DNA from 2 places in the Sphaerisporangium cinnabarinum genome. Region 1 is predicted to be linked to the other one. Evidence: riboswitches for the same ligand, from Rfam matches in the RefSeq annotation. Region 1 holds a riboswitch; the other holds the start of a gene.
The links. A riboswitch is a leader RNA that binds a small molecule or an ion and turns the genes downstream of it on or off. The one in region 1 is predicted to bind S-adenosylmethionine.
Positions count from the first base shown of each region.

Region 2: another riboswitch for S-adenosylmethionine. It lies ahead of ACZ4MO_RS17730 (methylenetetrahydrofolate reductase); the one in region 1 lies ahead of ACZ4MO_RS02265 (aminotransferase class V-fold PLP-dependent enzyme).

Region 1 covers NZ_JBVHRG010000001.1:510,187-517,416, forward strand. The annotation lists gene recC (exodeoxyribonuclease V subunit gamma) at 1-41, opposite strand, end outside; gene ACZ4MO_RS02250 (hypothetical protein) at 215-535, opposite strand; gene ACZ4MO_RS02255 (O-succinylhomoserine sulfhydrylase) at 667-1,917, opposite strand; gene ACZ4MO_RS02260 (rhodanese-like domain-containing protein) at 1,914-2,405, opposite strand; SAM riboswitch class IV at 2,706-2,821, shown strand; gene ACZ4MO_RS02265 (aminotransferase class V-fold PLP-dependent enzyme) at 2,855-4,288, shown strand; gene ACZ4MO_RS02270 (GNAT family N-acetyltransferase) at 4,401-5,048, shown strand; gene ACZ4MO_RS02275 (CsbD family protein) at 5,171-5,344, opposite strand; gene ACZ4MO_RS02280 (GNAT family N-acetyltransferase) at 5,437-6,054, shown strand; gene ACZ4MO_RS02285 (MaoC/PaaZ C-terminal domain-containing protein) at 6,157-7,224, opposite strand; gene ACZ4MO_RS02290 (3-oxoacyl-ACP reductase) at 7,221-7,230, opposite strand, start outside.
Region 2 covers NZ_JBVHRG010000013.1:53,745-60,974, forward strand. The annotation lists gene ACZ4MO_RS17715 (LytR/AlgR family response regulator transcription factor) at 1-688, shown strand, start outside; gene ACZ4MO_RS17720 (heavy metal transporter) at 685-1,149, shown strand; gene ACZ4MO_RS17725 (sodium:solute symporter family transporter) at 1,146-2,669, shown strand; SAM riboswitch class I at 2,759-2,861, shown strand; gene ACZ4MO_RS17730 (methylenetetrahydrofolate reductase) at 2,867-3,928, shown strand; gene metE (5-methyltetrahydropteroyltriglutamate--homocysteine S-methyltransferase) at 3,961-6,441, shown strand; gene ACZ4MO_RS17740 (hypothetical protein) at 6,499-6,750, opposite strand; gene ACZ4MO_RS17745 (DUF2630 family protein) at 6,801-7,049, opposite strand.

The DNA of each region.
Region 1 (7,230 bases):
AGCGGCGCCACGAGCGCCTCGGCACGCTCGGAGCGGTGCACGTGCAGCAAGAGGACCCCTGTCGGTGGTGGTGGCGTGATCACGCGCCCGGCCCGTGGCCGCGCGCTACGAGGAATCTACGAGGTGCGACCCACACCGTCGAACCGCCGTCCACAGGTTCCGGGCGCCTGCGGCCGAGCACACGGCACCCGTGTGGGAACTGGGCGTCTTCCTCTCAGGCGCGCTGCGCGACGAACACCCACTCGCGACCCGGGCGGTCGGGCGCGTCCCGGACGTCCATGACCTCGAACCCGCACGCCACGAGCAACGTCTCGACCTCGTCGCGCTCCCGGAAGCGCAGCGTCGAGTCGGAGTGGAGCGTGGTGCCGTCGGGCAGCATGGTCGTGTCGTGGAAGGACACGAAGGGGAGCGACACCTCGGTGAGTTCGGTCCAGGACTCGACCGGGCCGACGTCGGGCACGTCCACGCGCGTGGTCGTCGCCTCGCGGACCCACCCCTCCCAGGCCCGGCGGGCGGGGACGCGCGTCTCGAGCACCAGCCACCCGCTCGGTCCACCCGATTCCGGAAAGCGGTGCCGGCCCGCGTCCGGTGCCCGTCGAGCAGGTGGTTGTGGCCCGTCCCGACGCCGGGACGGGCCACAACCACATGTTCGGCGGGAGGCTGGGGTCAGGAGTTCAGGGCCTGCTCGACGTCCTCGATGATGTCTTGCGGGTCCTCCAGGCCCACCGACAGGCGGACGGTCGTCTCCGCGATACCGACCGCGGCGCGACCCTCGGGGCCGAGCTTGCGGTGGGTCGTCGTGGCCGGGTGCGTGACGAGGGACTTCGCGTCGCCGAGGTTGTTCGAGATGTCGACGACCTGGAGCGCGTCGAGGAACGTGAACGCGCGCTTCTTCGCCGTCTCGGGGTCGGTGCCCTCGGGCACGGCGAGGTCGAACGTCACGACGGTCCCGCCGCCGCTCTGCTGCGACCGCGCGAGCTCGCGCTGCGGGTGCGACGCGAGGAACGGGTACCGCACGCGGCCGATCCCGGGGAGCTGCTCGAGCGCCTCCGCGACCTGCGCCGCGGCGGCGTTCTGCGCGGCGACGCGCACGGGCAGCGTCTCGAGGCCCTTGAGCAGCACCCACGCGTTGAACGCCGAGAGCGACGGCCCGGTGTTGCGGATGAACGTCTGCACCGGGCCCGTGACGAACTCCTCGGTCCCGAGGATCGCGCCGCCGAGCACGCGGCCCTGCCCGTCGATGTGCTTGGTCGCCGAGTAGACGACGACGTCGGCCCCGAGCTCGAGCGGCCGCTGCAGCAGCGGGGTCGCGAACACGTTGTCGAGCACGACGACCGCGCCCGCGGTGTGCGCGAGCTCGCTCACGCGCCGCGCGTCGACGATGTCCTGCATGGGGTTGGACGGCGTCTCGAAGAAGACGACGTCCGCGGGGGTGGACAGCGCCTCCTCCCACTGCGACAGCACGTGACCGTCGACGTAGTCCGTCCGCACGCCCCACTTCGCGAAGATCTCGTCGAAGATGACGAGGCTCGACCCGAAGAGCGCGCGCGCCGCGACGATGCGCGACCCGGACCGCACCAGCGCCGCGAGCGCCGTGAACACGGCAGACATGCCGGACGCCGTCGCGTAGCACGCCTCCGCGCCCTCCAGGAGGCGCAGACGCTCCTCGAACGTGTGCACGGTGGGGTTGCCGTACCGCGAGTAGACGAACCGGTCGAGCTCTCCCTGGAACGCGGCCTCGGCGTCCGCCGCGCGGTCGTACGTGTAGCCCTGGGTGAGGAACAGCGCCTCGGACGTCTCCTGGAACTCGGTGCGCGCGTGACCGCCGCGCACGGCGAGCGTCGCGGGGCGGGCGCTCGCGGGCAGGGGCTTGCGGCCGGAGCCGCCGGGCACGCTCCCGGGCACGGCCGCGCTCACCGGGCGGCCTCGTCGAACGTCGTGGTGGGCAGCCCGCGGACCTTCCAGCCTTCGACGTCCCGCAGGCCCGAGAATCCCTGGGCCCCCTCGAAGCCCTCGAGCACGTTGTACGACGGCCCGAGCCCGGCGGCCGTGGCCGCGCGCGCCGCGCCGATCGACCGCTGGCCCGAGCGGCACAGGAACACGACGGGACGCTCGTCGCCGGGCGTCAGGCCCGCCTCGACGAGCTGGTCCAGGAACCGCGGGTTGGGGCCCGTCGGGGTCACCCACTCGTCGAACACGACGTCGCGACCGAGCTCCGTGGCGTCGGGCACGCCGATGGTGCGCCACTCGCCCTCCGTGCGGACGTCCACGAGCACGGCGCGCTCGTCGTGCGCGAGCAGGTCCCACGCCTGCTGCGGGGTGAGGTCGCCGGCGTAGCCGACGGCGGGTCGCGCGTCGGGCAGCGCCGACCCCGCTGCCGACGCCTGCTGGGACTGGTCGCTCATGAGAGTCCTCCTCCATCGATCGTGGCAGTAGCACCCTGCGCCCGGCCGCCGAGGCGGTCCGGGGGGTTGCTGCGGCGTCGACGTGCCACGTCACTCGGCCGCTCCGGATGGTTGGCTCGGATCGTACGCCACGCGTCCGACGCGCGGAACGCCCGTCTCGGGGACCGGCGTCGGGGCGGGGGTGCCCGACGCCGCGCGGCCCCGGCCGCAGCCCCCGGCGTTGCATGCCACGTCCCGCCATCCGAGACGCCGTGACCACCGGTTGACACGCTGCGGTGCTCACGGACATCCTGGTCGACAGGTCATGAGTGCCAGCGCGAAACCCCGGTTTGCTGGCCGGCAACCCTCCTCTCGCGGCGGGGTGCCCCGGGTGACGACCAGGCCGCACGCCGACCGGCGGGTGGCAAGCGCGGGGAGGTTCTCCCCGGACGACCCTGGAGGACTGTGCCATGACTGCTCTCGCGGACGTCTCGTGTCCCACCGACGCCCCGGCCCCTGTCCTCACGGCGCTCGCCGACGCGCCCGCGCTCCTGCCCGTCGTCGGCGGGGACACGCTCGTCCCGCTCGTCGACGGCCGCAGCGTCCCGTACGCGAACCTCGACGTCGCGGCGTCGGCCCCGGCGCTGCGCTCGGTGGCCGACCGCGTGACCGAGGTGCTGCCGCTCTACGCGAGCGTGCACCGCGGCGCGGGCTACCTGTCGCAGGTCTCCACGGCGCTCTACGAGGCGTCGCGGCGCACGATCGGCGCGTTCGTCGGCGCGCGCGAGGACGACGTCACGGTCGTCACGCGCAACACGACCGACTCGCTCAACCTGCTCGCGGGCTGCGTCCCGGCGAACGCGGACGGCACGCCCGGGCGCGTGCTCGTCCTCGACGTAGAGCACCACGCGAACCTGCTGCCGTGGCAGCGCACGGGCGGCGCGACGGTCCTCGCGGGCGGCGCGTCCGTCGCGGAGACGCTCTCGGGCCTGCGCACCGAGCTCGCGCGCTTCCCGTACGCGCTCGTCGCCGTGACCGGCGCGTCCAACGTCACGGGCGAGTCCCTGCCGATCACCGAGGTCGTCCGCGCCGCGCACGACGCCGGCGCGCGCGTCGTGCTCGACGGCGCCCAGCTCGTCCCGCACCGCGGGTTCTCGCTCGCCGCGTCGGGCGCCGACTACGTCGCCTTCTCGGGGCACAAGACCTACGCGCCGTTCGGCGCGGGCGCGCTCGTCGGGCGTCGTGACTGGCTCGACGCGGGCACGCCCTACCTCGCGGGCGGCGGCGCCGTGCGTCACGTCGCGGTGACCGGGACCCAGTGGCAGACGGCGCCCGCGCGCCACGAGGCCGGCTCGCCGAACGTGGTGGGCGCCGCGGCGCTCGCGGCGGCGTGCGACGCGCTCGCCGCGCTCGACCCGGCCGACCTGCACGCGCACGAGGCGGCGCTGCGCACGGCCCTCGTCGCGGGCCTCGAGGCCGTCCCCGGTGTCCGGGTCGTGCGCGTCTGGGACGACGCCGTCGACCCGGTCGGCGTCGTGACGTTCGCCGTCGAGGGCCACGATCCGGGCCTCGTCGCCGCCTACCTCTCGGCCGAGCACGGCATCGGCGTGCGCGACGGGCGGTTCTGCGCGCACCCGCTGCTCGCGCGCCTCGGTTACGACGCGGGCGCGATCCGCGCCTCGGTGGGCGTCGGGACGACGGGCGCGGACGTCGTGCGCCTCGTCGAGGCCGTGCGCGCGTACGTCGAGCAGGGCCCGGCGACCCGGTACGAGGTCGTCGACGGCTGCTGGGCCGTCGTGGACGACCCCCGCCCGGTCCCCGCGGGGTCCGGCCTGGAGGGTCTCTTCGCGACCGCCGCGGCGGGCTTCCTCGCCGACGCCGCGGGCTGCGGACCGGCCGTCTGACCGGCGTCGGCGGCCGACGGGGGAGCCCGTTCACCGGGCCGTCGCCGAGCGTTGTCCACCGCGTCGCCGGACCCTCTTGGCGCGGTGTTCCGCGTGTGCTCTGATATGCGCTGTGCTGCACGACGTCGTCCTCTCGGGGCACGGTTTCCGCCTGGAACCGCTGGCCCTGGAGCACGCTGAGACGCTGGCCGGCCTCGTCGACGAGGCGATGTGGTCAGGCATGAGCATCCCCCTGCCCTACGGGGTCGCGGGGATGGCCGATCTCGTGGCCGCGACGCGCGCGGCCCCGGACCTCACGGGCTTCGTCGTGCGCACCGTCGACCCCGACGGCGCGCCCGGCGCCGTGCTCGGCAGCACGGCGTTCCGCGACCTGTCGCTCGTCGACCGCCGCGTGGAGGTGGGCCGCACGTTCTACGCGCGCTCCACGTGGGGGAGCCTCGTCAACCCCGTGACGAAGTGGCTCCTGCTGCGCCACGCGTTCGAGACGTGGGACGTGCACCGGGTCGGCTTCCGCGTCGACACGCGCAACGAGCGCTCGCTGGGCGCGATGCGCCGTCTCGGCGCCCACGAGGAGGGCGTCATGCGCGGCCACCGCACCGCGCCCGACGGGACGCGCGCCGACTCCGTGCTCTTCTCGATCCTCGCGCCCGAGTGGCCCGGGGTCGAGGTGGGCCTCCTCGCGCGGATCACCGCCCCGCGCGTCGTCCCGGTGCTCGCGCCGGCGGCGCCGGCGGACGTCCGGCCGCTCGCCGCGTCCTGACCCACCCCGCCCGGGCGGTCCTGCCCTGAGCGTTCCGCCCCGATCGCCGCGAGCGCACGGTCCCGGAGACGCCGCGAGGGCCCCGCCGAAGCGGAGCCCTCGTGGTCGAACGGTGGAGCATCTCAGCGGTCGAACGCGTCCTTGACGTCGTCGCCCGCCTGCTTGACGTTGGCCTTGGCCTGGTCGCCCTGGCCCTCGGCCTCGAGCCGCTCGTTGTCCGTGAGCTTGCCCGCGCCTTCCTTGAGCTTGCCACCCGCCTCTTCAGCGGCGTGCTTGGCCTTGTCTCCGAGTCCCATGGGTGCTCCTCTCGTCGGTACCTCTCGACCGTAACCACGGTCGGCCGGGCTCGCACGCCGTCGGGGCACGGGCGGTGTGGTGGGATGTGCGGGTGCAGCACGACACCGTCCTCGAAGGCTTCGGCGTCCGTCTCGAACCGCTCGCCGCGACCCACGCGCCCGCGCTCGGCGCCCTCGTCGACGACGGCATCTGGGCGGGCATGTCCAGCGCCGTGCCGCGCGGCACGGAGGCGATGGAGGGCTACGTGCGCGACGCGGTCGCCGCGCCGGGCCGGCTCGCGTTCGCGGTCCTGGGCGCTCCCGGCGCTCCCGGTGCTCCCGGTGCTCCGGGTGCGGACGGCGAGGCCGCCGACGCCGCGGTCCGCGGCTCGACGTCGCTCTACGAGTGGGTGCCGTCCCAGGGCCGTATCGAGCTCGGGTCCACGTTCTACGCGCGCGAGTGGTGGGGCGGGACGACGAACCCGGCGTGCAAGTACCTCCTGCTGCGGCACGCGTTCGAGGACCTCGGGGTCGCGCGCCTCGCGCTCCGCGCCGACGCCCGCAACAGCCGGTCCCTCGGGGCGATCCGGCGCCTGGGCGCGGTGCCCGAGGGCGTGCTGCGCAGCCACCGCGTGGCGCCCGACGGCTCCCGCCAGGACACCGCCTACTTCTCCATCCTCCGTGACGAGTGGCTGACCGTCCGCGACGGGCTGCTCGCCCGCATGTCCTGACCGGCCGGCGCGTCGACCACGAGCCTGCGCGGCGTCGAGCACGGGGTCGGTGTCGTCATGCGCTCGAGAACGACACCGACCCCGTGCTCGGCAGCGGGACCGTCAGGGGCGCGGGGTGACGCGGCCCGCGAGGTGGAGGCGGCCCTTGCCGTCCCACGCCTGGTAGGCGATGCCCATGCCGGGGTCGCCCGCGCCGTCGGGCACGGCCGCCGCGACCTGCCCGACGGCGTCCCGCACCTCGGCGGGCACGTCGCCCGCCGGGCGGAGCGCGACGTCGACCGTGCCGGGCAACAGCACCGGCTTGGCGAACGTGACGGTCCAGTCGTAAGCGTCGCCGCGACCGGGGCCCGCCTCGGCGAGCGCCCGCGCGGCGGTGTACATGCCGTGCGCGATGGCCCGCGGGAACCCGAACGCCTTGGCGCCCAGCGCCGAGGTGTGGATCGGGTTGCGGTCGCCGGACACGGCCGCGTACGCGCGGCCGGTCCCCGCGCCGAGCGCCCACCGCGCGGTGGGCAGGGGCGGGACGAACGCGGCCGGTCCCTCGGTGTCGGCCGGGGCGGGGCCGCCCGGGAGGGACGCGCCCTTCGCGAGGTACGTCGAGACGCCCCGGTAGGCGAGCGTCGTCGCGGCCAGCCCGCTGCCCGCGGCGCGCTCGTCGTCCGTGCGCAGCACCGAGATCTCCGTGACGAGGTCCACCTGGACACCGCGGCGGTGCGGGCGCAGGTCCTGCGCCCACGCGCGGACCTCGAGCGCGTCCCCGAGCCGCACCGGACGCAGCACGGACACCGAGTTCGCGAGGTGCACCATGCCGAGCAGCGGGAGCGGGAAGTCGGCCCGCACCATGACGGCCGTCGCGAGCGGGAACCCCAGCACGTGCAGGTACCCGGCGGGCAGCACGTCCGACGGCGCCTCGCCCACGAGCCGCGCGTACCGCGCGAGGTGCGCGGCGCTGCCCACGTGGCCCGGCGCCGCGTCGTCGCCCGTCGGGACGGCCGCGACCCGGTACGTGACGTCCGGGAGGGCGAGCTCCGTGGGGCCGCCCCGGACGGGGAGCCGGTGCGCCGCCGCGATCCGGCCGGACGCCGCGAGCCCGCGCACGTACAGGCCGCCCAGCCCCGGGACGGCGGGCAGCGTCTCGACGCGCGCCGGGGCGCCCGCGGGCGCCGTCACCGGCCC
Region 2 (7,230 bases), on a different contig from region 1:
CGAGCTCTCGTCGCGCACGGTGGACGCGGCGTTCCTCGACATCCACATGCCGGGGCTGACCGGCCTCGACCTCGCCCGCGCGCTCTCCCGGTTCGCCGACCGCCCGGCGGTCGTGTTCGTCACCGCCGACGAGGCGCGCGCGCTGGAGGCGTTCGACGTCGAGGCCGTCGACTACGTCCTCAAGCCCGTGCGGCGCGAGCGGCTCGCGCGGGCCGTCGACCGCGTCGTCGAGCGGGTCGCGGAGCGCACCGCGGCGGGGCGCGCCCCCGCGACCGACGCGGCAGCGCCCGCCAGCGCCGCCGCTCCCTCGCCCGCGGCCGGTGGCCCGGCGGGAGGCGCCGCACCGGCCGACGAGACGCTCGTCGTGACGGTCGGCACGACGACGCGGCTCGTCCGGCGCAGCGCGGTGCGGTGGGTGCAGGCGCAGGGCGACTACTCCCGGCTCGTGACGGACACCGAGCAGTTCCTCGTGCGCGAGCCGCTCTCCGACCTCGAGGAGCGGTGGGCGCCCGCGGGGTTCCTGCGCGTGCACCGGTCGTACCTCGTGGACCGCGCGGCCGTGACCGCGGCGCGGTTCGGCGGGGCGCAGCCCGCGCTCGTCGTCGCCGGGCACGAGGTCCCGGTGAGCCGCCGCATGGTGCCCGCGGTCCGCGAGGCGCTCCTCGGGCCGCACCGGGGTGCGCCGTGACGGGCACCGACCCGCGCCGCGACGCGCGCGTGCGCGTCCGGTCCACGGACGTCCCCGCCGCGAGCCCCGGCCCTCGCCCCGGCCCCGGTGAGGGCTCCGCCCCGCGGGGCGGCGCGGCGTCGGCCACGGCGCGGACCGGCGAACCGGACGACGCCGCGACCGCGTACACGCGCGGGCTCGTCCGGGCCCAGCTCCGGCTCGGGCTGGCGTGCGTGGCGTCGTTCCTCGCCGTCGTCACGCTGCTCACGGTGACGATGAGCGGCGTGCCCGCGCTGGACGACGTCGTGGTGCTCGGCGTGCCGCTGCCGTGGCTCGTGCACGCGTACGGCTTCTACCCCGTGATCGTCGCGTTCGCGGTCGTCTTCGCGGTCGCGGCGGCGCGCAACGAGCGCCGGTACCGCGCGCTCGCCGAGGGAGTGACGCCCGACGAGCCCGGCCCCGACGACGGCGGTGCGCCGTGACCAGCGCGCTGCCCCTCGTCGCGATCGCGCTGCTCCTGCTCGCGACCGGGCTCATCGGGTTCTACGGCCTGCGGATCTCGCGCACCACGAGCGACTTCTTCGTCGCGTCGCGCACCGTGCGGCCGGTCTGGAACGCGTCGGCGATCAGCGGCGAGTACCTGTCCGCGGGCACGTTCCTCGGGCTCTCGGGCCTCGTGCTGCTGTCCGGCGCGGAGGCGTTCTGGTTCCCCGTCGGGTACGCGGCGGGCTACCTGCTCGTCCTGCTGTTCGTCGCGGGCCCCCTGCGGCGCAGCGGCGCGTACACGATCCCCGACTTCGTGCACGCCCGGCTCGACTCCGTGGTCGCGCGCCGCGTGACGAGCGTGCTCGTGCTCGTCATCGGGTGGCTCTACGTGGTCCCGCAGCTCCACGGGGCGGCGCTCGTCATCACGAGCGTGGCCCCGGTGCCGCCGTGGGTCGGCTCGGTGGGGATCGCGGTCGTGGTGAGCGCCGTCGTCGCCGCGGGCGGGATGCGCTCCATCACGTTCGTCCAGGCGTTCCAGTTCTGGGTCAAGCTCACCGCCCTCGCGGTGCCGCTCGTCGTCGTGCTCATGGCGCTCGGCGGGGCGTTCGAGCCCGGCGGCGCCGTCGTCACGTTCGACCCCGCCGCCGTGTTCCCCCACGAGGCCGGGCCGGGCGGCCTCGACGCGTACGCCACCGTCTCGCTCCTGCTCGCCCTCCTGCTCGGCACGACCGGCCTGCCGCACGTCCTCGTGCGCTTCTACACCTCGCCCGACGGCGGCTCGGCCCGCCGCACGACCGTCGTCGTGCTCGTCATGATCAGCGTGTTCTACATGGTGTCGAGCACGCTCGGGCTCGTGGCGCGGGTCGTCGCGCCCGACCTCGCGGCGCCCGGGGTGGCGGACACCGTCGTCCTCGCGCTGCCGACCCGCCTCGTGCCCGGGCTCGGCGGCGAGCTCCTCGCCGCGCTCGTCGTCGCCGGGGCGTTCGCCGCGTTCCTCGGGACGTCGTCGGGGCTCGTGGTCGCGCTGGCGGGCGTCGTGAGCCAGGACCTGTTCGGCGGCACCGTGCGGTCCTTCCGCTGGTCGGCGGTCGCGTGCACGCTCATCCCGCTCGCGTTCGCGCTCGTCACCATCCCGCAGGGCCTCGTGACGAGCGTCGGGACGGTGTTCGTCTTCGCGGCGTCGGCCCTGTCCCCCGTGATCCTGCTCGGCGTGTGGTGGCGCGGCCTCACCGCGCGCGGCGCGGTGGCGGGCATGGTCGTGGGCGCCGTCCTGTGCGCGACGGCGCTGCTCGCGTCGTCCGCGCTCGTCGCCGCGGGGTACGGGAGCCCGTCCGGCGACACGGCCGACGGCGTACCCGGCGTCGTGCGCGCCCTGCTCGCCCAGCCCGCCGCGTGGACCATCCCGCTCGCGACGGCGACCGTCGTCGTCGTGTCGCTCCTCGACCGGCGCGGCCCGCCGCTGCGCACCGACCGGTTCCTCCGCCGTCTGCACGTGCCCGAACGCCGGAGGGCCTGAGACTCGTCGCACCGGGAGCGCCGACGACCCTCCGCATCTCACCTGGCGGGCGCTCTCGACCGCATGTCGGATGGGTCGTAGGATCGTGGCAACCATCCAGAGCGGTCGAGAGTCCTGGCTCGACGACACCGCAGCAACCCGCCGACGGAAGCCTCCCGAGGACAAAGGTGCTAACGCCAGGGTCGATGGAGTGACGCATGACCTCAGAGGCATCCTTCGCGCACCGTCCGGGCCGTCCGCGGCCGACGGTGTCGTTCGAGCTCATGCCCCCGCGCCGACCGGACGCGGCCCCGAAGTTCTGGGAGACGGCACGCCGTCTCGTCGCGACGCACCCCGACTTCGTGTCCGTGACGTACGGCGCCGCGGGCACCGACCGCGCGACCGCGCGCCAGGTCGTCGGACGTCTGCTCCAGGGCACGCCCGTGCTGCCGATCGCGCACCTCACGTGCGTCGGGGCGTCGCGCGAGGACGTGGAGTCGGTCATCACCGACTTCCTCGACGAGGGCGTGCGGAGCTTCCTCGCGCTGCGGGGCGACCCGCCGCGCGACCAGCCGGACTGGCAGCCCGCGCCCGACGGCGTCCGGTCGTCGACCGAGCTCGTCGCCCTGCTGCGCGAGGTCGAGGCGTCGCGCTGCGCGTCCGACCCGGCCGTCGCGCTGCGCGGCGCGGCCCGGCCGCTGACGATCGCCGTCGCGACGTTCTGCGACGGCAATCCCGCCGCCGGCACGACCCGCACCCAGGAGGTGCGCCGCCTGTGGCAGAAGCAGCAGGCCGGCGCGAGCTTCGCGATCACGCAGCTCTTCTACGACGCGTCGTCGTACACCGACTTCGTCGCCGAGGCCCGTGCGGCCGGCGTGACGATCCCCATCCTCGCCGGGCTGCTGCCCACGACGGAGCCCGCGCGGCTCCGTCGCGTCGAGGAGCTCACGGGCGTGCGCGCGCCCCAGCACCTGCTGGACGCGCTCGACGCCCTGCCCGACCCGGAGGCGCAGCACGCCTACGGGATCGCGTACTCGGTCGACCTCGCGCAGCGCGTCCTCGACGCGGGCACGCCCGGTCTGCACGTGTACACGTTCAACAAGCACCGCGCCGCTCTTGACCTGCTCGAGGGTGTCCACCTCGGCGGCGGGTCGGGCGGGACCGGGGGCGGCGCCAGCGCCGCCGCCGCCCCGCTCGTCCCGGACCTGGCCAGCGGGCCGTGGGTCACCGGCACCTCCCTGCCCCCGACGAGCGCCGCCACGCACGGCGCGCCCGTCTGACCGGTCCTCCGGACCAGCAAGAGGTTTCGATCATGGCCACTTCCGTACCCTCCCCTACCCAGAACCCGGTCGGATTCCCCGCCGGGACCGTGCTCGGCTACCCGCGCATCGGGCGCCGCCGCGAGCTGAAGAAGGCCGTCGAGGCGTTCTGGGCCGGCAAGACGTCGGCCGAGGAGCTCGAGGCCACGGCCCGCGGGCTGCGCCTCGCGACCGTGCGCCGCCTCGTCGAGCTCGGCCTCGGCGCCGACGACGCGTCCGTCCCCGGCACGTTCTCCTACTACGACCAGGTGCTCGACGTCGCCGCGTCCCTCGGTGCCGTGCCGTCGCGGTTCGCGTCGCTGGTCGACGACGCGGGCCGCCTCGACCTCGCGGGCTACTTCACCGTGGCCCGGGGGCAGGGCGATGACGCCCCGCTCGAGATGACCAAGTGGTTCGACACGAACTACCACTACCTCGTGCCCGAGATCGGCCCGGACACCCCGATCCGGTTCGTCGACGACCGCGTCGTCCGCGAGTTCGTCGAAGCGAAGGAGGCCGGCGTCGTGACGCGGCCCGTCGTCGTCGGGCCGGTGACGTTCCTCGCGCTGTCCAAGGCCGCGGACGACGCGCCCGCCGGGTACTCGCCGCTCGATCGTCTGGACGACGTCGTCGCCGCCTACGCCGACCTGCTGCGTGCGCTCGCCGCGACCGGCGCGCCGTGGGTGCAGCTCGACGAGCCGATCCTCGTCACCGACCCGGCGAACGCCGAGGAGCTCACCGAAGCGGTCGAGAGGGCATACCGCGCGCTCGCGACCGACCTCCGCCCGGTGCCGAACCCGGGCCCGCTCCCCACGGAGACCTCCGGGTCGGGAGAGATCCCCGGCTCGGCAGAGGACGTGCGGCCCGCCATCCTCGTCGCGGCGCCGTACGGTCGGCTGGAGACCTCGCCTGGACCCGACGGCCGGTATCACGACTTCCTGGCCGTCCTGTCGGACACGGACATCGAGGCGATCGCGCTCGACGGCGTCGCAGCCGACCTTCCCGACGGCCTGCCCCAGGGGCTCGGGACGAAGACCCTCGTCCTCGGCGTGATCGACGGGCACAACGTGTGGCGGGCGGACCTCGCCGCGAAGCTCGATCTGATCGAGCAGTACCCGACCGGAGCGCACCTGGGCGCGGTCGCCGTCGGCACGTCGACGTCGCTGCTGCACGTGCCGCACGACGTGGAGGACGAGACGTTCGCCGAGCCCGGCACCGCGTCGGGCACGACGCTCGACCCGCGCCTGCGCGACTGGCTCGCGTTCGCGGACCAGAAGGTCGGCGAGGTCGCGACGCTCGCCCGGGCCCTCACGGAGGGTCGCGACGCCGTCGCGGAGGAGATCGAGGCGTCCCGTGCGGCGGTGGCGTCGCGCGCGGAGGCGAGCGGCGTCGTCGTGCCCGCGGTGCGGGAGCGCGCGGCCGCGCTGACCGACGCGGACTTCGCGCGCGGCGACTACGCCGAGCGTGCGGCCGCGCAGCAGGAGCGCCTGAACCTGCCGCCGCTGCCCACGACGACGATCGGCTCGTTCCCGCAGACGCCGGAGATCCGCCGCGCCCGCGCGCTGTGGACGAAGGGCGAGCTGTCGGACGCGGACTACACGACCGCGATGCGCGAGGAGATCGCGCGCGTCGTCGCGATCCAGGAGGAGCTGGGCCTCGACGTGCTCGTGCACGGCGAGCCCGAGCGCAACGACATGGTGCAGTACTTCGCGGAGCACCTCGACGGGTTCGCCGTCACGGCGAACGGCTGGGTCCAGTCGTACGGGTCGCGCTGCGTCCGCCCGCCGATCCTGTGGGGTGACGTCACGCGGCCCGCGCCGATCACGGTCGAGTGGTCCGCGTACACGGCGTCGCTCACCGAGAAGCCCGTCAAGGGCATGCTCACCGGGCCCGTGACGATCCTCGCGTGGTCGTTCGTGCGCGACGACCAGCCGCTCGGCGACACCGCGAACCAGGTGGGCCTCGCGCTGCGCGACGAGATCGCGGACCTCGAGGCCGCCGGCGTCGGGATCGTCCAGGTCGACGAGCCCGCGCTGCGCGAGCTCCTGCCGCTGCGCCGCGCGGACCAGCCGGCGTACCTCGACTGGTCCGTCGGGTCGTTCCGGCTCGCGACGTCGGGCGTGGAGGCGGCGACGCAGATCCACACGCACCTGTGCTACTCGGAGTTCGGCGAGGTCATCGGCGCGATCGACGGCCTCGACGCCGACGTGACGTCGGTCGAGGCGGCGCGCTCGCGCATGGAGATCGTGCCGGAGCTGCGCGACGCCGGGTACTCGCGCGGCATCGGGCCGGGCGTCTACGACATCCACAGCCCGCGCGTGCCCTCGACGGAGGAGGTCACCGAGCTGCTGGAGCTCGCCGTGAAGTCGATCGACCCGCGCGTCGTCTGGGTCAACCCCGACTGCGGCCTGAAGACCCGCCGCTACGAGGAGACCGTGCCGTCGCTCGAGCACCTCGTCACCGCGGCGAAGGCCGTCCGGGCCACGCTCGGCTGACCCCCGGAGACGCCGGAGGCCGGGTTCCGTCGGGACCCGGCCTCCGTGTCGAGGGTGTCAGCGCTCGGTCGTGCCCGTGCCCGCCATCGGGAGGGCGAACGCGAGCGTCGCCGCGGCGAGGCCGCCCACGAAGAGCCACACGCCGCCGTCGACGCCGGACATGCCCGACCCCATGAGCACGAGCCCGCCGACGAACAGCGCGAACGCCACGACGAACCGTGCGACCGCGCCCGCGTGACCGGGGATGTCGCGCCCTTCGGTCCCGGTGGGGAGGGGGCTGTGCGCCGCCTGCTCGCTGGACGTGGTCATGGAGTTCTCCTTCTGAGGTCGGAACGGGAGCCGGACGTCGCCGTCGGCGATCAGTCCAGGTAGTTCTCCACCGTACCGGGGTCTCGCACCGTCGCCGCATCGGGGTCGCCACCGAACTCGCGCGCGGCGCCGCGCTGGCGCAGCAGGTCCCAGCACTGGTCGAGCTCGACCTCGATCGCGCGGAGCCGCTCCTGCTCCTGCGGGCCCGAGATCTCGCCCCGGGCGAGCTGCTCCCGGAGCCGGTGCTCCTGCGCCACGAGCTCGCTGATCGTGCTGCGGATGCCGCCGTCGGTCGTCATGCCGTCCACGGTATGCCCGACGGCGCGGGCGCGCCCGTGCGGTACACCGACGAAGCGGATTCAGACCCACGATGGATGGCGATCCCCCACGGCCCGCCCTGACACGACTCAGCACGCGCCTGACTTCTCGAGGAAGGAGTCGCGCCCCCGAGCACGGAGGATTAGTTCAACGATTCAGCAC